One region of the Rothia sp. ZJ932 genome, then DNA from elsewhere that is predicted to be linked to it. Evidence: predicted binding sites of a transcription regulator. Region 1 holds the regulator's gene; the other holds the start of a gene.
The links. The regulator HrcA, encoded in region 1, represses chaperone genes, less so after heat shock. The targets are predictions, from matches to a motif close to TTNGCACTCGNNNNNNNCGAGTGCNAA.

Region 1 (8,600 bases):
GCCCAGGCGCTCGCCAGCTTCAACAGCCGGTCGCGTGAGGATAATACGATTGACTTCTTTCGCTTGCAATGCCTGAACAGCCTTTGCCATCGCTAGGTAGGTTTTACCGGTACCAGCCGGACCGATGCCGAAAACTACGGTGTTGGCGTCAATAGCATCAACGTAGGTTTTCTGATTGACCGTTTTAGGGCGGATGCTTTTACCACGCGAACTCAGAATATTCTGGCTCATCGCTGAGGCAGGGTTCGCCATTTCAGCAGCGAGCATAGTCAGCATGCGCTGAATAACGTCCGGGGAGATGATGGTGCCACTACTTGCTAGCACGCGCAGTTCAGAAAGCAAACGGACGGTAGTAGCTACGAGGGCAGCTGGGCCGGTAACCACAATATCGAGGTCTTTGGGTCTGATGGTGATACCCGGGAACTGCTGCTCAATGAGTTTCAGCGATGAATCGTGCGCACCCAAGACCGTCACCATTTCACTGCGTGATGAGAAGGTGAAAGTACGAGCCACATTGATGGGACGGTAGGTATCTGTTGTTGGTGTAGTCATATGTCAAGACGCCAGCGGTAGACAGCTGGCAGTCGAACTCCTTAGAGGGTTGAAAGTGACTGTTATTTTTCAGGTTATATCTAGGGCGGGGTGAGCACCCACCCTCCTCACGTTTTTTAAAAGAACTTTTGGTTACCAGGCTTTGCTCCACAGATTCAGTGCAGAGAGAGCAGCGGCTCCCGCGGTTGAGCTACGCAGAACCTCTGTTCCCAATAATCCGACAGAGGCCCCTGCCGCCACTAGCGCGTCCACCTCGGCATCGCTGATACCACCTTCAGGGCCGACCACCACATAAACCTCGGGTACCTGCGCGACGTCTAGAACGCGCAGGTGGTCAGTAAGACGCTGATTGCCCTGTTCGTGAAGGATGAACACAGCAGCACCCTCAGAGGTAACCTCGGCAACCATCTGGGCAAGCTGCTTGGACGAGTGCAAGTCATAGACAGTGGGAATCAGTGCCCGCCGAGACTGCTTAGCTGCCGCTTGAACAGTTTTCTGCCATTTGGCGTAGGACTTGGACGCGCGTTCACCCTTCCAGCGCACAATGGAGCGGTCAGCTGACCAGGGCACGATACCCACCGCACCTAGCTCTGTAGCCATCTCAATCGCCATTAAATCGCGATCGTTTTTGGCGAGTGCTTGCACCAGATAGATGCCAGTTGCCTTAGCCTCCTGCGTGATCGCCCTAATGCGAACAGCTAGCCCTTCTGGAATAACCTGCGCTACTTCCCCCACCAAGCGGGTACCGCACCCATCAGCTATATCAATAGCTTCACCCACGCTCAATCGCTTGACGTTTTTAGCGTGGTGCCCCTCGTCCCCGGTCAGCGTGACGGTATCGCCCACCGCTAACTCGCCCACATCGAGGTCATCGGGGTAGAAAATGGGTGCGGTCATTTTGGTGTACTCCTACTGAAAGCGTTCTTTGAAGCGCGAGAAGAAGCCGCTATTGTGCTTCTGCTCAACGGTTTCACTCACTGCCAAGTCTTCATTACGCGATGCTGCGAACTGCTGCAACAAATCGCGCTGGTGGTCGGTGAGGTCAGTGGGAATCCGAACTTCAAGGTGTACGCGGAGGTTACCGCGTCCGCCCGCACGTAAACGGTTCACGCCCAATTCCTTGAGGGTGACAACATCACCTGACTGAGTGCCGGGCTTAACCAAAATTTCCTGCGGACCATCATAGGTCTCAAGGGTGATAGTGGTACCCAAAGCTGCTGCCGCCATCGAAATAACCATAGTGGCGTGCAAATCATCGCCCTCACGGGTGAAAGTTGAATCCTGGTTGACGTGCAACTCAACGTACAGGTCACCGTTAGGACCACCTGCCACACCCGCTTCACCCTGACCAGCTAGGCGAATACGAGTACCGTCTGCTACACCCGCAGGAATTTTAATAGTGAGCGGCTTGCGCTCGCGCACGCGTCCCTCACCGTAGCACTCGTTACAGGGGGTCTTGATAACGGTGCCGTAACCGTTACAGCTGGGGCACTGCACCGGCTGAACAACGGTACCCAAGATTGACTGCACCTGACGCTGCATGTACCCCTGACCGGCACAGGTATCACAAGTTTCGGGGTGGGTACCGGGCTCAGCTCCTTCACCCGCACAGTGAGAACACACCACAGCTGTATCAACGGTGATTTCTTTATTGATGCCGAAAACAGCTTCACGTAAATCAATACGGACGTTAATCAGCGCATCCTGACCCTGGCGGGTACGGCTTGCCGGGCCCTGGGGCTGCTGGCTGAAGAAGGTGTTGAAAATATCTTCAAATCCACCGAAGCCACTGAAACCGCCACCGCCGCCAAAGCCCTGGGCGTTGCCGTTTTCGTTGCCCGTACGATCATAGATATCGCGCTTCTGCGGGTCAGAAAGAACCTCATAGGCGTGCGATACCCTCTTGAACTCTTCAGCTGCCTCTTCGCCAGGGTTGATATCGGGGTGCAGCTTGCGAGCTTTCGTGCGGTATGCCTTCTTAATCTCTTCAGCGGTGGCATCGCGTGAAACGCCGAGGGTGTCGTAATGGCTGCTCACTAAATATTCTCTTTCTGTAGATCGCTGTGTATTTTTAGAAAAAATGTGGGAGTTAGTGGTTCAAAGTTTTGGAAAGGTAAGATGCTACCGCTCGTACCAGAGTGATATTGCCGGGGTAGTCCATGCGAATGGGCCCCACGATACCTATTTTCGCGGTGTTGTTAAAGCCGTAACCTGTTGCTACCACGGCGGCGTCGGTGAGTGGGTCAAGCTGACTTTCTGCACCGATTTTAACTGAAAATCCCCGTTGATCGTGGGAAAGTTCCTCTAACAACCTTAAGACTACTACTTGTTCCTCTAGAGCATCGAGAATCGGGGCGATGCTGTGAGGAAAATCTTGGGTTGATTGGGCGAGGTAAGAAGTCCCGGCAAAAGTCATACGGTGAGGTTTCGCTTCATCTGCAAGCTGTTGTAGAGCGTCGTTGAGGGCGACGGGGTATGAAGTTTCTCCTGTGCTCGCCGGGCAGACACGTCCTAGTTGTTCCAGGGGTTGCCCGAGGTAGGTGCTACGTAAGAGAGCTGCGATTGCGGCGCTATTAATGTGCTGCCGTTGGCTCTGCCCATTGTGGTCAGTTGCGTCAAACGTCAAGACCCTCTGCAGAACTTCTGCGTTGCTGAGCACCACCAAGACCATGAGCTGTCTATCAGCCACCTCAATAACGTCGATATGCCTAATGGTGAGCGATTCCTCTACTGGGTGCTGAATCACAGCTACCTGCCGGGTGAGTTGCGAGAGCAACCTGACGGTTCGATCCATCAGCTGGTCAATGTCGGTCGCCCCGTCGAGAAACTGGGCTATGGCTCGACGCTGGGGTTCGTTGAGGGGTCTAACTCCGGCTATTTTGTCGACGAAAAGACGGTAGCCATCGTTGGTAGGGATTCTGCCGGCGCTAGCGTGAGGTGCACTAATCAGCCCCTGCTCTTCAAGATGAGCCATATCGTTACGAACAGTTGCACTTGAAACACCAAGACTATGACGCTCAATGAGGGCTTTGGAGCCAACCGGCTCACGCGAATGAACGTAGTCCTCAATAATTGCTTGTAAAACCTGAAAATGTCGTTCACGGTTCATGCGGGGCATCCTCCCTTCTCTACGCAGCAGTCCGATAAAAATTAGCACTCTTAGGTGCCCAGTGCTAACACCAACTCTAATACTGTAGAGGTAGTGCGCTCCAGTTCGTACGCTCAAGGCTCAAGGGTAGCGCGTAGAATACTGATGTAGATACGTGCGCTAACCACCAAGGAGACACTATGAGCCAGCCCTGGGGTGCCCGAGATTTGGGTGCTTTATCTCAACAACACCGTGGTACGGCATCCCGCGCCCTCTACCTAGCGCCTAGGCTTCTTCTAGAGGATGTTGAGAGCGGCTGGGTAGGGGTCGTTGTCTCTTTTGAGACTATCGGAGGCATGCAGGTGTTCGGTCTAGAGGACGCTGCCGGGCGGGTTAAAAAGTTCCCGTTGGGCGCCGGTTTTCTTCTAGAAGGGCAGCCTGTCACGGTGGTTGCACCCAGGAGTAAAAAACAAGCCCCAGTGCGTAAGATTTCCCGTTCGGGCTCCTTTGAGGTTGCCAATGCGCCTGCGAAGGTGGCGCGCGCGTCCCGTCTGTGGGTTGAAGGTACCCACGATGCAGAATTGATTGAGAAAGTCTGGGGTCACGACCTACGTGTGGAGGGCATTGTCGTAGAGCCCCTGCACGGTGTTGATGACCTTGCCGCTGCTATGAGGAGTTTCGCACCGGGGCCGCAGCGTAAACTCGGTATTTTGGTGGATCACCTCATCAGCGGAACCAAAGAAAGTCGCATCGCTACCGAAGCGCTCGCCGTTCCCGGTGCCCGCGGTAACGTGGAAATTGTTGGTCACCCCTTTGTTGATGTCTGGCAGGCTATCAAACCCCAGGCGCTGGGATTAAGCCGCTGGCCCACCGTGCCCCGCAGCGAAGAATGGAAAAAGGGCATGCTCAAACGGTTAGGGCTCCCCCACGATTCGCAGGAAGACATCGCTCACGCCTGGAAGTTCATGCTCTCAAAAGTTAATTCGTACGCTGATTTAGAACCCAGTATTTTGGGACCGGTAGAATCCCTCATTGATTTTCTCACCGACGATGTGAAGAAAGTGTGATATAAATCTTTCGAAGATTTACCGTAAATGTGGGGTTTGAAACTGCGCCCGTTACCGCTCAGTATCTAAAATATTCAAGAACCCCGTAGCCTGTTGTGGTGACACTAACAGAGCTTCACCCTGCTTGATCTTTACCCTTTTATGAAAACGAGTACATCCTTGAAAACAACCTCACAGGTTCCCGCCGAATCGCAGTTTAATGGCACCGCAGCAGCTGCCGGCAAACTGAGCGTTGCTGAAGACAGAAATATAGCGACGCTCGCCCATTTTGGTGGTGTACTGGGTTGTATTCCCTCAGCAGTTATCTACTACCTGTACAAAGGACGCGCGCCTTTCGCCCAGCAGGAAGCCCGCGAGGCATTGAACTTCACTCTGCTGCCTACCATTATTGCGTTGGCATCATTCTTCTTATCAAGCCTTCCCGGCATTGGATGGATTTTCGGTTTGGTAGCAGCGCTAGTGTGGGTTATACTGGCGAGTATGTCGCTCTATGCAGGTATTCGTGTTAACCGCGGCAACCCCTACCAGTACCCACTGAACACCCGCCTCTTCGATGTGATTCGTGTTCGTCGCTAGGGTTATCTGTTTCACCAACAAGTTTTCATAGATAAACCGCCTCTCTTCATTTCATGAAGAGAGGCGGTTTCTTGATTAAAAGAACTGTTTATAGTTCGGGGAGCAACTCACGAGTAACAGCATCGCCCAGCAGTCTGCCATTGAGGGTGAGAACAAGGCGTCCGTTTTTCAAGGCTTCAGGCTCAACTAAGTCTTGGTTCAGCAACCACTGAAGTTTAGCGTCCAGAGCCTGCCCGTGTACCTGCTGTAGTTTGTTAATTGAATACCCCTCAATGGTTCGCACCATGAGCATGATGTCCTCAAAGTTCTTGGTCTTTTCTCCGAGAACTTCACGGGCTGCCGCCGGGGACTGCCCGAGGCAGACCTTACCGGAGTAAGCCACGGGGTGCTTAACATTCCACCATCGGGTGCCATTCAGATGTGAATGAGCACCGGGCCCAACACCCCACCAATCCTGGTTCTTCCAGTAGGCAAAGTTGTGGGTACTGCGGGTTTCCCGCGATGAAGCATAGTTCGATACCTCGTACCAGCTGTAGCCAGCAGCGGTGAGATGTTTCTCTGCCAGCAAGTACATATCTGCCATCAGATCATCGTCGGGCATCTCATACTCCCCACGACGAATCTGTGCCGCGAGCTTGGTTCCGTCTTCAACAATCAGTGAGTAGGCAGAAATATGATCGGGCGCGTAAGAAATAGCGGCTTTGACAGACTTCTCCCACTGTTCCAGACTCTCCCCCGGCGTGCCGTAAATAAGATCAACAGAGACCTGCAGACCGGCATCTTTAGCCCACTGCACCACCTTGGGAACATTCGCTGGGGTGTGGGTGCGATCAAGCACCTGCAAAACCTCCGGCACCGCCGACTGCATACCAAATGAAACTCTGGTAAACCCACCGGCAGCTAAAATCTGTAGGTCTTCAGCAGTCACAGAATCAGGGTTGGCTTCGGTCGTAACCTCAGCGCCCTCTTCAAGACCAAAAAGCTCAACAGCGCGCTGCAAGATTTTCACCAGGTCTGTAGCCGGTAATTTGGTTGGCGTACCACCACCAAAGAAAACAGTGTGCAGCTTCCGCTCAGGTAGGGCGGAGGAGCGCATCACCTGCTGCGCAAAGTCCAACTCGGCACACGCGTCCTGAGCATAGGTTTCTAACCCCACACCATTACCGAAATCGTCAGTGGCGTAGGTATTGAAATCACAGTACCCACAGCGCACCGAACAAAAAGGAACGTGAACATAGAGACTTAACGTGCGCTGCTCCGCACCGATAGCAGATTCCTGTGGAACCATTCCATCAAGCGGAGCAGGCATGCCCAAAGGCTGAGCAGGGGTCACTTCTTCGACTTGTCCTTTGACTCTTCGCCAGATGATAAAGCAGCAATGAATGCCTCCTGAGGCACCTCCACGCGTCCCACCATCTTCATGCGTTTCTTACCTTCCTTCTGCTTTTCCAGCAGCTTACGCTTACGCGAAATATCGCCGCCGTAGCACTTCGACAGAACGTCCTTGCGGATAGCGCGAATGTTCTCACGGGCAATAATACGTGAGCCAATAGCTGCCTGAATGGGCACCTCAAACTGCTGGCGAGGAATCAGCTCGCGCAGCTTGGCAGTCATCATCACGCCGTAAGAATAAGCCTTGTCCTTGTGGGTGATGGCGCTAAATGCATCCACCTTTTCGCCCTGCAAGAGAATATCGACCTTGACCAAATCTGATTCTTCTTCGCCATCGAGCTTCCAGTCCAAGGACGCATAGCCGCGGGTCTTAGACTTGAGCTGGTCGAAGAAATCAAAAACGATTTCAGCCAGAGGCAGGCGGTAACGCAGCTCCACGCGTTCCTGCGAAAGGTAGTCCATACCACCCATCGTGCCGCGACGCTGCTGGCACAGCTCCATAATCGCACCCACGAACTCGTTGGGGGCAATAATAGTGGTAGCAACCATCGGTTCTTTGATGGTCGCGATTTTACCCTCAGGGAACTCACTGGGGTTGGTCACGCGCTGAGCGGTACCGTCTTCAGCAACCACATCGTAAATAACGTTGGGTGCGGTGGAGATCAGGTCAAGGTTGAACTCGCGCTCCAGGCGCTCACGCACAATCTCAAGGTGCAAAAGACCCAAGAAACCAACACGGAAACCGAAGCCCAAAGCCGCCGAAGTCTCAGGTTCATAAACCAGAGCCGCGTCATTGAGCTTGAGCTTATCAAGGGCATCACGCAACACGGGGTAATCAGAGCCATCAATCGGGAACAAGCCTGAGAACACCATCGGCTTGGGATCCTCATAACCACCGAGAGACTCTTCAGCACCGTTTTGAGCAGAGGTGACAGTATCACCCACACGCGACTGGCGAACATCCTTCACACCGGTAATCAAGTAACCAACCTCGCCCACGCCAAGACCCTTAGTCGGCACAGGCTCAGGCGAAATCACACCGATTTCCAACAAATCGTGCTCAGCACCCGTAGACATCATCTTGATGCGCTGGCGAGGCTTCAAACTGCCATCAACCACACGAACATAAGTCACTACGCCGCGGTAAGAGTCATAAACAGAGTCAAAAATCATCGCTCGGGCAGGTGCGTCCTCTTTACCTTGAGGGGCAGGCAGCAAATCAACGATGCGGTCAAGCAGCTCAGTGACGCCCTCACCAGTTTTACCCGAAACACGCAATACGTCCTCAGGCTCAACACCAATCAAATTCGCTAACTCTTCTGCATACTTATCAGGCTGCGCAGCAGGTAGGTCAATCTTGTTCAGCACCGGAATAATGGTCAAATCATTTTCCATTGCAAGATAAAGGTTCGCCAGAGTCTGCGCCTCAATGCCTTGGGCAGCATCGACCAGCAACAAGGCACCCTCACACGCAGCCAGAGAACGAGACACCTCATAGGTGAAGTCAACGTGACCGGGGGTATCAATCATATTAAGTGCGTAGTTCACGCCATCTTTTTCCCAGGGCATACGAACAGCCTGAGACTTAATGGTGATGCCGCGCTCGCGTTCAATATCCATGCGGTCAAGGTACTGAGCCTTCATCTCGCGGGGGGTCACCACACCGGTTGCCTGCAACATGCGATCAGCAAGAGTGGACTTGCCGTGGTCAATGTGCGCAATGATGCAGAAGTTACGGATGATAGAGGGCTCTGTAGAGGCCGGAACCGGAGGGTTAGTCGCCAAAGGTGACACGTAGGTTGAGTCCTTTCCGCATGCGCGTGGGCGCGAAACCGAAAATAGTGATGAAACGAGTGCACGAAGAAAATCAAAAGTGCATATTTACACCACAGTCTAGCAAAAATTCATATCTGACCCGCTGTGCA
Region 2 (16,482 bases), 470 kb from region 1:
CATATGGTCTACGGCACCTTCGTCCCCCTCGATACAGAGGACGCCGATGTCTACGCCTACGAACGTCACGCGGACAACGGCGAAAAGCTACTTATTATCGCTAACTTCACCGACCAGGAACAAGAGCGAACCTACGAGCTCGCAGCGCACAACCCCCAGCTGGTCATCAGCAACTACTCAGATGATGCCCACCAAACGCTGCGCCCCTATGAGGCGAAGGTTTATAAAGTCCTTAGCAACTAACAACCACCATTACGCGCAAAAACCTTGGTAAACCCGCAAAAACCACCTAAAATAAGATGACTCGTAGTAGGGGACTTCCCTAACTCGTACCACGAGCAGCTTTACGGTGAAATCCCCATGACTACCGTAAAGCAACCATCCGGTGTGAATGTATGAGAAGACACTCATAAAAAGGATGCCAAAGGCCTCGCCCCTTCACTAGGAGCGAGGCCTTACGGTTTTCCCCTACTCAGAAGTGACCATCAGAAGTAGGGGGTGACCGCCAAAAGTAATGCTGACCGTACATCTAGCGGTCAGCATTACTTTTGGCGGTCACCAATAGATAACTAGACCGACAGAATCAGAAAAACTGAACAAAACAAAAGGAGTCGGCTCACGCCGACCCCCTTCTAGCCTCGCCGCTTCGCTGTGCTCGGCATCAATAAAAGCAATTTTTGTTTCGGCCACTGGCCGAAAATTGCTTTTATTCCCATTCAATCGTTCCCGGCGGCTTCGACGTCACATCCAAAACCACACGGTTAACTTCACGAACCTCATTCGTAATACGATTCGAAATCTTCGCCAGCACATCGTACGGCATACGCGTCCAGTCCGCCGTCATCGCATCCTCAGACGACACCGGACGCAACACAATCGGATGACCATACGTACGACCATCACCCTGCACACCCACCGAACGAACATCAGCCAACAACACCACAGGGCACTGCCAAATCTCTTCATCCAAGCCAGCAGCAGTCAGCTCCTCACGAGCAACCGCATCCGCCGCACGCAAAATATCAAGGCGCTCACGAGTCACCTCACCAATAATGCGAATACCCAAACCGGGGCCAGGGAACGGCTGACGCGCCACAATCTTCTCAGGCACACCAAGCTCACGACCAATCGCACGCACCTCATCCTTGAAAAGGGTACGCAACGGCTCCACCAGCTCAAAAGTCATATCCTCAGGCAAACCACCCACATTGTGGTGAGACTTGATATTAGCGGCGCCCTCACCGCCACCCGACTCAACAACATCCGGGTACAAAGTACCCTGAACCAAGAACTTAATATCGCCGCCGTCCTCTGAAGCCTCCTCAATCAGCTTGCGTTGAGCAGACTCAAAAGAACGAATAAACTCGCGACCAATCGCCTTACGCTTAGTCTCAGGATCAGTGGTGCCAGCCAAAGCGTCCAAGAAACGCTCCGACTCATCAATGGTCACAATCTTAATGCCCATAGTCGATGCGTAATCATTCTCAACCTGCTCACGTTCACCCTCACGCAACAAACCATGATCAATGAAGAAGCAGGTCAGCTGATCACCCACAGCCTTATGAACCAGCGCAGCAGCAACAGAAGAATCAACGCCGCCCGAAAGAGCACAAATAACGCGGTCACTACCAACCTGCTCGCGAATCTTCGCGACCTGTTCCTCAATGATGTTGCCCGTTGACCAGGACTTCTCCAAACCAGCCACGTTGAACAAGAAGTTCTCTAAAGCAACCTGACCGTAATCAGAGTGCTTCACCTCAGGGTGCCACTGCACGCCACCGAACTTACGCTCGGTATTAACGAACGCCGCAACCTGAGCACCGGGGGTCTGTGCCAACACGGTGAAGCCTTCAGGTGCCTCAGTTACAGAGTCACCGTGTGACATCCACACGTTCTGAGTCTGCGGGGTACCCGTCAAGAACGACGAATCGGCAGCGCACAAAGTCGCATCAGTTGCGCCAAACTCACTCAAACCAGTCTGTGCAACGGTGCCGCCCAAAGTATGAGCCATCACCTGAAACCCGTAGCAAATGCCGAAGACAGGAATACCTGCCTCAAACAGAGCAATATCACCAGAAGGAGCGCCCTCAGCATAAACCGATGAGGGGCCACCCGAGAGAATCACAGCAGCCGGGTTTTTAGCCAGCATCTTCTCGGTAGACATGGTGTGAGGAACGATTTCGGAGTAAACTCCGGCTTCACGGACGCGGCGAGCAATCAGCTGCGCGTACTGTGCACCGTAGTCAACAACAAGTACCGGGCGCTCTTTGAGCTCAACGGTATTTTCTGCGTTGGTCACTTGTTTTGCCTTAGTGTCAATGAGTTGCGTTCAAGCGTTACAACCGCTCAAACATGGATAAAACAATTCTAAGCTACAACACCACAAGATGCAGTAACCGCAAGCTACCAGGAGTCGAGGCTCCTAGTAGCGTTTAAGCGCCTGCGGATTAGCTTCCACTAAGGCAAGAGTTTCCTGGTGAATCTTTTTCTCCACGATGAAAGAGAGGAAGGGCACCACACCGCCCAGAGCCATCACAATCAGCTGAGCAATACCCCAGCGCATCAGCAACCACAGACGCAGGCACGACAACAGATAAATCACGTAGAACCAACCATGAATAATCAGAATCCACGTTGAGATGTTCAGACCGCCCGTCAAGTTACCGGTCTCAAGGTTCAGCCAACCCAAGGCGACAGTCTCGCCAGTGGCAGCATCCGTAGCACCTGCTACCAGGTCATAACCGAAAACGTAACGAGAAATCATCTCAGCTACCAGAAGCAACAAGAAAGTGCCCGAAATCCAAGCGCACCACTTATAGAAAGTCAGCGCCGACCTAATCTGCGACTCGGTACCGCCAAACTTCTTTCGCACCGTAAAACCGCCGCGTCCGTTACTGACTCCGCCTTCGCCAAGAGTTACTTTTTTACCGTCGGTACGTTCAACGGGACCAACCGGTTTTTGATGATCTGCTACCACCTATGGCTCACTTTCTGCTAGTTTTATGCTCGATAATGCGGGTTAGAAACACCCAAAGACGTTGAGGTTGTTACACCTGGTACCTCATCAAAGAAATAATATTTTTGATCCGCGGGGTCCCAGTAATAGTAGCGACCGCTCTCTTCATCTTTGAAATATTCGCCGTCGTACTCAAAATATTGGGCGGGATCTTCCTGTTTCTCTACGGAATCTTTGAGCATACGCCACCATAGATAAAGAGCAAAGCCTGCAAAAACTATCCACTCCAGAGAGTAAAAGATATTGAGCCAATTGAAGCTGGCATCTTCAACCTGGTGCGGTTTAACAGGGCGGACATTCTCGTGAGCACCTATAATCGTGGCGTCCGCTACGATAGTTCCCTCATCGGTCAGTAGAAGTTCTTCGCCCTGCGGCACCTCAGTGGCAGCGGTAAGAATAGAAGAGTAAAGGGGCACCTGCCACAAATTACTAAGGTAGGCAGTCGCTACAGACCCCAGGACGCGCTCCCCCTCACCCTCCAGAGAATTTGAACGTACGGGGGCTTCATTGGGTACTACGCGCCCTGCCACAGTAATCTTTCCTACAGGCTCAGCAGGTACATCATCCGCCGTCGCAACCCAGGCACGGGCAACAGCAATGCTACGCGTAGCGCTGGAGGTAGCCAGCTCAACTTGCTGACCGTCCTCGGGCACAAACTGGCTCACCACCCAATACCCGCGCTGATCCCCGTCATAATGATTGGCTACTAAATACGAAGACCCTGGCACGTAGCTACCTGTTGCCTTCACCACGGTATCTGATTCTCGCGCAATCAACGGAGCATTCGCTTTCATCACCTCCGTGTAAGCGCGCACCCTATCTTTATCAGGGTCAGCGTACACACGGTTAGAAATCGATGCGTTGAGCTGCCAAGCAGAAAGCATGACGAACGCGGTCACGAGCGCAAGAACTAACGCCAAGAAACCGAGCCAGCGCGGGGTAAGAGCCTGTTTTATCACCTTTCTACCCTATCGCTTTTTTAAGGAAAAAATCCCCGCCTACTGTTGAGAGCTCAACTATAGTAAGCGGGGAATTTTCTTCAAACGGGGTATTTACAGCCAGGTTCCCTAAGCGGTGTACGGGGTCAGCGTAACCTCTGAACGCTGGAATGATTTCAGGTCAGTGTAGCCGCAGGTTGCCATAGCACGCTTAAGCCCGCCCACGATGTTCGAAGTACCATCGACGTGGTGAGAAGGACCGTAGAGAACTTCTTGTAGGGGACCAACAGTGCCCAAAGGAGTACGGATGCCGCGAGGGTACTCGGGGCTGTGTGCCTCATTGCCCCAGTACAAGCCCTTGCCCGGTGCCTCTTCAGCACGCGCCAGGGGAGCACCAATCATCACAGCGTCAGCGCCAAGAGCCAAAGCCTTGACCATATCGCCTGAGCGACCCAAACCGCCATCAGCAATCACATGAACATAGCGTCCGCCTGATTCATCCAAGTAGTCTGAACGCGCAGCAGCAACATCAGAAATAGCAGTTGCCATCGCCGCGTGAATGCCCAGGCCGCGGCGGGTAGTTATAGCAGAACCGCCGCCAAAACCAACCAGGACGCCCGCAGCGCCAGTACGCATCAGGTGCATCGCCGGAGTGTAGCCCGCAACGCCACCAACGATCACCGGCACATCGAGCTCGTAAATGAACTTCTTGAGATCTAGCGGTTCGCGGTTCTTCGACACGTGCTGAGCAGAAACGGTAGTGCCACGAATAACAAAGATATCGACGCCGGCTTTGAGCACGGTCTCGTAGTGTTCCTGAATGTTCTGCGGGGTCAGCGAACCGGCAACAATCACGCCAGCATCACGCATCTCTTCTAAACGAGCGCTAATAAGCTCAGGCTTTATGGGCTCATCGTAAATCTGCTGCATCCGAGAGGTCGCCACCGTGGAATCTTCAGAGGAGATAGCTGTAATCTCATCCAGCAGAGGCTGGGGGTCTTCGTAGCGAGTCCACAGACCCTCCAGGTTCAACACTCCCAAACCGCCAAGCTCACCCAGAGCTATAGCGGTTGCCGGTGACATCACCGAGTCCATAGGAGCACCCAAAATCGGGGTGTCGAATTTGAAAGCATCAATCTGCCAAGAGGTATCGACATCTGACGCATCACGGGTACGACGGCTAGGCACCAGAGCAATATCGTCCAGTGAGTAAGTGCGGCGGGCACGTTTTGACATGCCAATTTGAATATCGCTCACGCGGTTTTCCTTTCTGACCTCAATACTGCCCCGCTCACCGCCACGCCTATACGAGCAGCGGGCGGGCGCACAAAGTGAGGGCTACTGCCTTAACGGCGGTAGTTGGGAGCTTCGACGGTCATCATGATATCGTGCGGGTGTGATTCTTTCAGACCCGCAGGGGTAATACGAACGAACTTACCCTTGTACTTAAGTTCTTCAATATTGCGTGACCCCACGTAGAACATGGTCTGACGCAGACCACCCTCTAGCTGGTGCAACACTGCTGACAGCGGACCGCGATAGGGCACCTGACCTTCGATACCCTCAGGAATCAGCTTTTCTTCGCTTGAAACGTCAGCTTGAAAATAGCGATCCTTCGAGAAGGATTTGTTGCGACCGCGGGTCTGCATCGCACCCAAAGAACCCATTCCACGATAAGCCTTAAACTGCTTACCATCAACAAAAATCAAATCGCCGGGTGACTCTGCGGTGCCAGCCAACAAGGAACCGAGCATGACAACATCAGCACCGGCTACCAAAGCCTTGCCGATTTCGCCCGAGTGCTGCATACCGCCGTCCGCAATCAAGGGAACGCCCGCGGGAATAGCTGCCTTCGCGGACTCATTGATAGCAGTAATCTGAGGCACCCCCACACCTGCGATGATACGGGTGGTGCAAATTGAGCCAGGACCTACGCCAACCTTCACCGCATCTGCGCCAGCGTCGATAATCGCCTGGGCACTGGCACGGGTAGCTGCCTGACCACCAATCACATCAACGTGCGCAGCAGCTGGATCTTTCTTAAGGTGAGCAATCATATCGAGCACGCCCTGGGAATGGCCGTTAGCGGTATCCACAAACAAGGCATCTACACCAGCGTCAATCAAGGTCATCGCGCGCTCATAGCCATCACCGAAGAAGCCGATCGCTGCACCGGCACGTAGACGCCCCTCATCGTCCTTAGTGGCACGGGGGTACTGCTCAGTTTTGATGAAATCTTTGACGGTAATCAGACCGGTCAGCTTACCCTCATCATCAATCAGGGGCAGTTTCTCAATCTTGTTATCTGCCAAGAGCTTGAAAGCGTCTTCTTTGGGCATGCCCTCACGACCGGTAATCAGACCTTCGCGCGTCATAATGTCACGGACGAGGGTGGTTTCGTAATCAGTTTCGGTCAAGTAGCGAATATCGCGGTTGGTAATGATACCCACGAGCACGCCCTTGTCATCAACAACAGGCAGACCCGAGATACGGAAGTGACCACACAGCTGATCAAACTCCTCAATAGTGGCATCGGGGCCGATAGTCACGGGGTTGGTAATCATGCCCGATTCGCTGCGCTTAACGCGGTCAACGTGCATCGCCTGATCTTCAATAGAAAGGTTGCGGTGGATAACACCCATGCCGCCCAAACGCGCGATAGCAATCGCCATTTCTGAGTCAGTCACGGTGTCCATCGCCGCCGAAATAATCGGAGAATTCAGGGTAATGCGCTTTGACAGCTTAGTGGTGGTATCAGCGTCAGAAGGAATCACGTCGGTGTTGCCAGGAAGCAACAGAACATCGTCATAGGTGAGACCGGTAAAACCGAAGGGATCGTCAGCGAGAGCTGTGGGGGTGGTCATTGAACCTTGTACCTTTCAAAGGGGCACGCGCAGGAAAACCGGCACGATTACAGTCTTAGTCTCATCATACCGGGGCATGACCTTAGCTGCACTGTCTTGAGCTTCAGCGGGTGTGTTGAACTATCTGCCACCGACGACGCTAGAGGTGAGAAGCCCCCATGCCCAGCGCGGCAAGCAATCTAGTAGAAAAGATGCTGTGTGCCGAGTCGGTAAAAGTCTTGGTCAGATGCGAATCGTCTCTGTAGGTGTACACGTTGCCCACGGTGGATGGGCATTTCTGCTCGGGGCAAATAACATCTGTCATATCAACAGTAGAGAAATTATCGTACTGTTCAGCTAACGGTTGCAGAGGGTTCTCGCTGGCAGCAAGCTCAGAATCATACTCACACAAGCTATCTGTTCGAGTTTCGCAATCTGCGTGAGGTACCCAGAACCTAGGATTATCGCGCAAAGCAACCAGCTCAATACCCTGAGCCTGCACATGCTGAATGTACCCCTCAAGCTCGCTCGGCAGGTACTCCCCCGCGTTCTCGCGCACTGACACAGTGCCCACTGTCACCACCGCATCCGGTGCCTCACCATCAATAAAAGCCTTGGCTGGCCCAATCCACTCGTTGCAGCCAGGGTCGCCGGTATTAGCCGAGGGTTCAAACATGTAGCAGTCGTTGTACTGCAAAAAACGCAGGTTCCAGTGGTATTGCTGGGCAAGAGCGTGCAGGTTATCTATCCACTGCTCCATGTGGGAATTACCCACGGCAATCACAGTTTGGGTAGCTTCTTCCTCGGGGGTGTATATCTGGTGGCAGTTATTGGAATCAAGCCCATAGCTTTCGCTCACGGCAATATCGCAGCGAGTATCAATCAGCGGACGGTCGTCAAAACGCTGAACGGAGAGGGGCAGGTTACCGGGGTTTTCTGCTCCCCGGTAGGTGTATGTAACGTCAAAAATTTGAGCGCCCGGGTTATCTAACTCAGCTCGCGCCAGTAGCTGCTCGCTTACTCGATGGTTGTGCTGCGACCAAGCGCCCACAACACCGGTGACAACGCAACTTACCAAAGCAACAAAAGCCACCCCGCGGTAAGCAGTAGCGTTCAGCCACCTCCACTCCCGTATAGGGGTTTCAATAAGCCGTGTGAGCAGGTACGAGACGCCCAGCGATACCGCAAAGAGAGCAATGCCCGCCCGAAAACCAGCTTTTTCTAAGTTAGCGGTGTAGAGGTAGAACACCAGCAGAGGCCAATGCACCAGGTAAAGCCCGTACGAATAGTGAGCCAACCACAAAAGGGCGGGGTGAGAGAGAAAACGATCAGCGCCAAAGACGCTGTGGGTGTTGCCACCAACCATCACGAAGGCTGCGGCAAGAGTGGGCCACAGGGCATAAAATCCGGGAAACCTGCCCTCAACATCAAGCACCAGCGCGCAACTGATGATGGCTACAACCCCAACCCAGCCCATCACCAGACGTAACCATCGCGGTGCCGAAATGAAAGGAAGGGCAACCGCAACAAGCGAACCTAGAGCAAACTCCCACAAGCGCGCGTAAGTTGTGAAATAAGCAGCTTGCTGATCTGAACCGGTGAGTCCAACGGAATAAGCCAGAGAAACAGCAAAGATAATACCGAAAACTGTGAGAAGTAAAGGACGCACCGGCAACCGCAGATAGCGCACCAGCACCCAGCATCCTGCGAACGCCAGGGGCCAGAGAATAAAAATTTGCCCCTGCATCGATAGCGACCAGAAATGACGCAACGGCGAGGCTTCAGAAGAGTCAGCTGCGTAATAGTCCGTTAGGTTCTGAATATTCCACCAGTTATTGCGGTAGAAAATAGTAGCAACTGCTTCATCCATAATGCCGTTCCAACGGGGCTGCGGCAAGAATATCCAGGTTCCTGCCAGCACCAGCATCACAGTCACTGCCGCCAACGGCACAATACGAGTAAAGGTACGCACCCAGTAAGACAAGATAGCAGACACAAAAACAGGCTCACCGCGCTCCAACTTACGAGCAAAAGAACCCGTCATCAAAAAAGCCGAAATCAGCAGGAAAACATCCACACCCCCAGAAACCTTGCCAAACCAAAAATGGTAGGCGGCAACCAGAGTCAGTGCGAGCGCCCTGAGACCTTGAATTTCGGGGCGAAAAACTGTTTCAGTGGGTTTAGGTGTGGTCGGTGATGTCATCTACCTGAGTATCGCGAACTGTGGGTGAACAAAAAGCAACAGGTGTTAGGTTACTCCCTGTATCTGGAGTGCGTGGGCTACGACAATAGAAAACCCGCCCTTTGTGACTAAACACAAGGGGCGGGATTCTTATCGCTGGTGAAACAGTAGAAGCCTACTTTGAAGTGTTCTCTTCTGTTTCAGCGGGTTTCTCAACGACCAGTGTTTCGGTGGTGAGAACCAGCGCGGCGATAGAGGATGCGTTCTCAAGAGCTGAGCGGGTGACTTTCACGGGGTCAATCACACCGGCTGCGATGAGGTCGCCGTATTCGCCGGTCTTGGCGTTGAAGCCTGACCCCAGTGGCATCTCAGCGACCTTCGAGGTGACAACGTAGCCGTCATGACCTGCGTTTTCAGCGATCCAGCGCAGAGGCTGCACGAGGGCTCGACGTACGATGTCCACGCCGGTCTGTGCGTCCTTGGAGGAAAGCTCAAGACCGTCCAGTGCTTGGAGGGCGTGAACCAGCGCGGTACCGCCACCTGCTACGATGCCCTCTTCAAGAGCTGCACGGGTGGATGACACTGCGTCTTCGATGCGGTGCTTTCGTTCCTTAGCTTCGACCTCGGTTGCAGCGCCCACCTTAATGACGCCGACGCCACCGGCGAGCTTTGCCAGACGCTCTTTGAGCTTCTCCCGGTCCCACTCAGAATCTACGCGTTCTATTTCAGCACGGAGCTGGTCTACGCGCTCGGCAACGTCTTCAGAGGATCCGCCGCCTTCAACGATGGTGGTGTTGTTCTTGGTGACAGTGATACGGCGCGCTGAGCCCAGCTGTTCCATAGTCACTGCGTCCAGGGAGATACCGAGTTCGCCGGTAATGACGGTAGCACCGGTGAGAATCGCCAGATCCTGCATGATTGCCTTGCGGCGGTCACCAAAGCCGGGGGCTTTGAGAGCAACCACGTTGATGTTGCCGCGCAGCTTGTTAACCACCAAGGTTGACAGAGCTTCGCCCTCAACATCTTCAGCGATGATGGTCAAAGGCTTCTTAGCCTGAACGACCTTCTCAAGAACGGGCATCATCTCTGCAACGGTTGAGATTTTGCCCTGGTAAATCAAAACAGCGCTATCTTCAAGCACAGCTTCTGCACGCTCAGGGTCAGTGACGAATGAGGGTGACAGGTAGCCCTTATCGAACTGCATACCCTCGGTGACCTCAAGAGCGATCTCAGTGGTTGAGCCGTCTTCGATGGTGATAACACCGTCCTGACCAACCTTTGAGAAGGCCTCTGCCAGCAACTCACCGATTTCGGGTGATTGGGCAGAAATCGCCGCTACGTGGGCAACTTCGTCGCCCTCTACCGCACGAGCGTTCTCGAGCAGACGCGCAGATACAGCCTTCACAGCAGTTTCAATGCCGCGCTTGATTTCACCGGGTGCGGCACCTGAGGTCACGTTACGCAGCCCCTCAGTCACCAGCGCCTGTGCCAGCACAGTTGCGGTGGTGGTGCCATCACCGGCGACATCGTTGGTGCGGGTTGCTACCTCTTTAGCCAGCTGAGCACCCAGATTCTCGTAAGGGTTCTCCAACTCAATTTCGCGGGCGATAGAAACACCGTCATTGGTAATAATGGGAGCGCCCCACTGCTTATCAAGAACCACGTTACGACCGCGGGGGCCGAGGGTTACCTTGACAGCATTGGCGAGCTTATCGACGCCTGCCTGCAGATGCTTGCGGGCGTCATCATTGAATTCCAGCTGCTTTGCCATGAATTCTTATGCCTCCTTCACGAAGGAAATAGGTCAAAGGCTTTACTTGGTAACTACAGCCAGTACGTCACGTGCTGAGAGAATCAGGTACTCTTCAGCGCCGTACTTAACTTCGGTGCCACCGTACTTTGAGAAGATGACAACGTCGCCTTCTGCAACGTCAACGGGAATACGGTTGCCCTTATCGTCAACGCGACCGGGGCCAACAGCGATAACGGTTGCTTCCTGCGGCTTCTCTTTTGCGGTGTCGGGGATCACCAGACCTGAGGCAGTGGTCTGCTCAGCTTCTTTGATCTGAACAACAATGCGGTCTTCCAAAGGCTTAATGCTTGCCATGGGATTACTCCTTGGTGAAAATGTACGAACAGTTTGGGCACTGCCCACATCTGTATGCTCGATAGACCATGCCTGTCGTCGCGGTGCCAGAAACAGCCCATCATTAGCACTGTAGGCAGTCAAGTGCTAACTAAACTTTAGAACCGTCCACGCACCAGGGTCAAGACGGGAGCAGTTCTTTATGGCTGTGGGCATAACTGTATTCGCTACCCTGTACCGTACGATTATTGGTGTGAGCGCTTTACCCCATCATTTACCCATCATATCTGCCGATGCCATCGAACTATCAGGTGAGCACCAAGACCTCATAGCTTCTTTGGTGCCCTACAATGCCGATCAGACGTTGCACGCAGTAACCTCTCTACGAAAAGCTGGGATAGACGCCGAAACATCAGCTTTCCTGCTCTCTCAGGCAAAGCTACGCACTAAAGCTCAGGCAAAGTTTGGTGATTTAGCCCATCACTTACTCCTCACTGACGCCGGTTTAGAGCAGGCAACCAGAGCCGCCGTTGCCGCTGCTCACGCACGTCGTTTTGCTGAAGCCGGTATTGAATCGGTTGCCGATTTGGGCTGCGGCATAGGTGCTGATTCTCTTGCTTTCGCGCGTGAGGGCTTGGCGGTGACAGCTGTTGAGCTTGATGCCGAAACCGCAAAAATTACCGCCCACAACCTCAGCGGCTACCCCACAGCCCAGGTGATACAGGCTGATATCACAGCCCTCAATGTTGAATCACTGACTGATACCCAAGGACGCGCTGTTCAGGGGCTGTGGTTAGACCCGGCACGACGCGAGGTAGAGGGTGGAACCACTTCTAAACGAGTCTGGGATGCAGAAGCCTTTTCTCCCCCACTCTCCTTTGTTCGGCAACTAGCTGCCCGCGGTATACCCATGGGCGTCAAGATGGGACCGGGTATTCCACACGATCAGATTCCCGCAGAGTGCGAGGCTCAGTGGGTGACGCACGCAGGTTCACTGGTCGAAGTCATTCTTTGGTTCAACGCTCTTGCACGCCCCGAGGTAGGTCGCGCGGCAACGGCGCTCTCCGATAATCCGGTAACCCCGCGCGTCCTGGGTGAAATTATTGCCCACCACGATGAAGCACCTGCCGACGAGGTACCACTTGCACCGGTGGGCGATTTTATCTACGAACCAGATGCGGCGGTTATTCGCGCCGGTCTGGTGGCTCCACTAGCTAAAGCACTCGGCGCGCACCTCATCGACCCGAATATTGCCTACCTGACCACACATCACGAGGTGGAATCCCCTCTAGTTACCGGCTACCGGGTGCGAAGAACACTGCCCCTGCACGAAAAACACCTCAAAAAATGGGTCAAGGAAGAAGGCATCACCACCCTCACCATCAAAAAACGAGGGGTCGATATTGTGCCAGAAACCCTGCGCAGCAAACTTCTCGCCGGGGTCAAGAAAAAGAAAGGTGCAGTAAAAGCCGCAACCCTGATAGCCACCCGCATCGGCACCGGCAACAACTCACAGCGCTTTGCCCTCTACGTTGAGCCGCTACCATTTACTGCCGCACCGTCACACAAAGCAAAATAGCAGACCCTCAATGCCACGATTTTTTTCGTTCACCAGCACCAGTAAACTACGATGAAACCAGAGAACCCAACGTCAAAGGTGAATGTATATGATCCCCTTCTCTGATTCAGCCCAATCAACCATCGGTGTTGAGTGGGAACTTGCCCTGGTTGATCGTGAGACCCGCGAGTTGGCTTCTCGCGCCCAAGAGGTTTTTACCGCTCTTGAGCAGGACGCGCCGCACCTACTCAGCACAGACAGCGGGGCGCACATCACCGGTGAGTTTTTGGATAATACCGTAGAGCTGGTCACCGGAGTCTGCCGGACTGCCGAAGAAACAAAAGACCAACTACGTGCTGCCGCCGATGACCTCGAGAAAGTCTTAGAGCCACTGGATCTAGCCTATTTCTCTGCGGGTACCCATCCTTTCTCGCAGTGGAGCGAACAGCCTGTAGCCAATAAAGACCGCTACCAAAAAATTATCGAACGCACCCAGTACTGGGGGCGGCAGATGATCATCTACGGCGTACACGTACATGTAGGGGTGGATTCCCGCTCGAAAGTTCTGCCCGTTCTCAACGGGCTGAGCAACTACTACCCGCATCTTCTGGCGCTCTCCGCATCCTCACCCTATTGGGAGGGCACAGACACAGGGTTCGCATCGCACCGATCGCAGATGTTCCAGCAGCTACCCACCGCAGGCTTACCTTTCACTTTTGAGCGTTGGGAGGACTACGAGGCTTATATTGATGACCTCATTAAAACCGGCGTCATCGACGACCCCAGTGAAAACCGTTGGGATCTACGCCCGGTAGCCCACTTCGGAACCGTTGAAATGCGCGTATGCGATGGGCTTGCCTCCACCAACGATGTCGCCGCGATTACCGCTTTTACCCAGTGCCTAGCAGAGCATTTCTCGCGGGAAGTTGAAGCGGGGCGCTGCATCGAGCCCCTGCATCCGTGGCACATGCAAGAAAACAAATGGCGTGCTGCCCGCTACGGCACCGACGCTATCATCATCACCGACAATGATTGTTCAGAACCTCTGGTCACCGATCACCTCCGCGAAATCCTGAACGTCCTCGAACCCATCGCTGCTGATCTCGGGTGCTCAACGGAGCTTGCTGATATTGAACGCATCATCGATCAAGGCCCCGGCTACCAGCGTCAGCGTCGTGTAGCTGAGAAGAATCAGGGAGATCTACGAGCAGTAGTAGATGATCTCATCGCACTGGGACGTTCCTAGTTAGCGACCACATTAACATCATCAAAAAACACTGCATCAAAAAGTACCGCCTCCGTTCAACTATTGTACGAAGGCGGTACTTTTCTGCTGTGGGATTATCCCCCTCTACAGTTGCACGGTCGTGACCGGTAACGACGAATCAGCGGTGAAGTTCACACCGGACGGCGCCCGCCCCTCACCCACCAAGCGAGCGCCAAGTGCTGCAACCATCGCACCGTTATCGGTACACAGCGATAATTTGGGAATTACCAGTTGAATACCGTGCTCGGAGCATCGGGCGGCGGTGAGTTCACGCAAGCGGCTGTTAGCTGCTACACCTCCACCGAGAAGAAGGGTTTTAATGCCTTTCTCAGTACATGCCAGCATGGCTTTGCGAGTAATCACATCAACCACGGCTTCTTGGAAGGACGCGGCAATATCGGCAACAGGCACTTCTTCACCGCGAGCCTCAAAGCCTTCAACGACGCGGGCAACAGCGGTTTTTAGACCGGAGAAGGAAAAGTCATAGCGGTGTGGCCCTGGTTCTTCGGCCGTGCCCATATACTTGCGGGCAGTGAGTCCGCGCGGAAAAGCAAAGGCTTTTGAATCGCCCTCACGCGCAGCCCAGTCAATGGCTGGACCACCGGGATAGTTGAGCCCCAGCAGACGCGCCACCTTATCGTAGGCTTCACCGGCAGCGTCATCAAGGGTTGCGCCCAGCAATTCAACGTCAGCGGTAATATCGCGAACCGCAAGAATCTCGGTATGCCCACCAGATACCAGCAGCGCGCCGAGCCCTTCAGCCGGTAGCTGATCCATAAAATCAGCGGAGAACCCTTCAATTCCGCAGTCCTCCAGTAGCCCTACGCCAACGTGTGCCACCAGGTGGTTAATGCCGTAGAGGGGTTTACCAGTTGCCACCGCCAGCGCTTTAGCTGCAGATACTCCCACCATGAGCGCACCTGCCAGCCCCGGACCGGCGGTTACAGCGATGGCGTCCATATCTTCGAGGGTAACATCAGCTTCGTCCAACGCCTTTTGCAAAGCTGGAATCATCGCATCCAGATGGGCGCGGGATGCGATCTCAGGGATTACCCCGCCAAAGCGTACGTGCTCTTCCATAGAGGACGAGACGGTATTAGTGAGCAAGGTGCGTCCACGCACGATTCCGATGCCTGTTTCATCGCAGGAGGATTCAATGCCGAGGATCAGTGGCTGAGTCACCGTGGGGTCTCCTTGGAGTTAGTGGGGTCGGTCAGGGACGCTTGCATGATGAGCGCGTCTACCCCGTCGTTGTAGTAGCGGGGGCGGGTGTGGATATGGCTGTAACCGTTACGTGTGTAGAGGTCTTGGGCGCGAGGATTGTCAGCGCGCACCTCAAGCAAGATTGTTTGTGCCCCTCTGGCAGCAGCTTCACGGTGGAGGTAGTCGAGCAAGGCTCTACCTATCCCCTTGCCTTCGTGTTGCGGGGCAACAGCGATGGTTTGCACATCGGCGGTATCGGCTACGCTCATCACACCGGCGTACCCGATGATGCTGGTAGGGCGCACAGCGGTATCTTCGACAACAAGATAGCTACGGGTTTCGTGCTGGATTTCTGCCAGGAACATATCAATGGGCCAGGCGTCTGCGGGAAACAGGTACCTTTCTAAGGTGTGAACCTGCTCAAGATCGTGGAGCGTCATTCGGCGAAAGCTCACAGGTCCCAGCGGCTGAGGAAGCTCAGCGACACTCATGCGCGGGTTGCTTTCTTGCGGGCAGCAGGCACTTTAGCATCCGATTCGCGCAGATACAGTGCGGCGGTATCGGTAGAAAGATTTTTGATACCCAAACGGGCTGCAGCATGAACAAGATCGCGGGAGTTGGCGTGCAACCGTTCGTACCCTTCGACGGTCTGAAGTTGCTCGGAGTAAAGCCCCGCACCAAATCCGTAGGCTGGTAGCGCCGGAGCCTCCGCGGCAGATCCCACGGAAGGCCCCTCCACCAGTTCATATGACCCGTCGCCGAGAGCAAAAATCGCGCTGTAGATTTCCCGACGACGCGCGTCCGCAGCGACCATGAACGTGTGGGCGGATTGGGCGGCGGCATGTTCCCAGGTGTTTTCGGCTATGGAGTAAAGACTCATGAGACCGTACACCGGTACGTTCCAAGTGAACCCAAGGGTTCTGGCGGTGACGATGCCAACTCTCAGACCGGTAAACGGACCGGGACCGGTACCGGTCAGCACGGCATCAAGTTCTGAACCGGTGATCCCGGCTTCATTCAGTACTTCACGCACAAACTGCGCCATGACTTCGGCGTGCGAGCGCGTGTCAGCTGTCTCGCGGTGGGCGAGAATAGTCGCGGACGCGCCTGCGCAAGGTTCAAGGCGGGCAAGGGTCACAGAGGCTGTTGCTGAAGAATCAATTGCTAAAAGGAGCACTCCCCCATAGTAGCGGTGCTAGCGGTGCCCGGGCTAGTTGCTAGTGAACGGTGGCTTTTACTGCCTGTACCAGTACGTCCCATGTGACGCCTTCCCACCGGGTACCGGTGGCGCTGATTCTCAGTTGGCGGGCTTCTGCTGGTTCTTCCTCGTCGAGGTCGGCAAAAGCATCCGGTGAACTCACATCGGTGAGATCCCCGGTGGGTCGGGTG

Region 2: the regulator HrcA is predicted to act here: its motif matches at 11,190-11,216, upstream of groES (co-chaperone GroES).

The regions. Positions count from the first base shown of each region.
Region 1 is NZ_CP070480.1:1,148,750-1,157,349, reverse strand. It holds gene JR346_RS05345 (PhoH family protein) at 1-552, opposite strand, end outside; gene JR346_RS05340 (16S rRNA (uracil(1498)-N(3))-methyltransferase) at 685-1,449, opposite strand; gene dnaJ (molecular chaperone DnaJ) at 1,462-2,589, opposite strand; gene hrcA (heat-inducible transcriptional repressor HrcA) at 2,642-3,661, opposite strand; gene JR346_RS05325 (DUF3097 family protein) at 3,841-4,707, shown strand; gene JR346_RS05320 (DUF4870 domain-containing protein) at 4,867-5,283, shown strand; gene hemW (radical SAM family heme chaperone HemW) at 5,372-6,616, opposite strand; gene lepA (translation elongation factor 4) at 6,613-8,469, opposite strand.
Region 2 is NZ_CP070480.1:673,406-689,887, reverse strand. It holds gene JR346_RS03185 (alpha-glucosidase) at 1-243, shown strand, start outside; gene guaA (glutamine-hydrolyzing GMP synthase) at 707-2,299, opposite strand; gene JR346_RS03175 (DUF3817 domain-containing protein) at 2,423-2,977, opposite strand; gene JR346_RS03170 (SURF1 family protein) at 3,001-3,975, opposite strand; gene JR346_RS03165 (GuaB3 family IMP dehydrogenase-related protein) at 4,084-5,211, opposite strand; gene guaB (IMP dehydrogenase) at 5,301-6,818, opposite strand; gene JR346_RS03155 (acyltransferase family protein) at 6,958-9,000, opposite strand; gene groL (chaperonin GroEL) at 9,155-10,750, opposite strand; gene groES (co-chaperone GroES) at 10,793-11,086, opposite strand; gene JR346_RS03140 (class I SAM-dependent methyltransferase) at 11,268-12,644, shown strand; gene JR346_RS03135 (glutamate--cysteine ligase) at 12,733-13,869, shown strand; gene tsaD (tRNA (adenosine(37)-N6)-threonylcarbamoyltransferase complex transferase subunit TsaD) at 13,975-15,072, opposite strand; gene rimI (ribosomal protein S18-alanine N-acetyltransferase) at 15,069-15,584, opposite strand; gene tsaB (tRNA (adenosine(37)-N6)-threonylcarbamoyltransferase complex dimerization subunit type 1 TsaB) at 15,581-16,270, opposite strand; gene tsaE (tRNA (adenosine(37)-N6)-threonylcarbamoyltransferase complex ATPase subunit type 1 TsaE) at 16,311-16,482, opposite strand, start outside.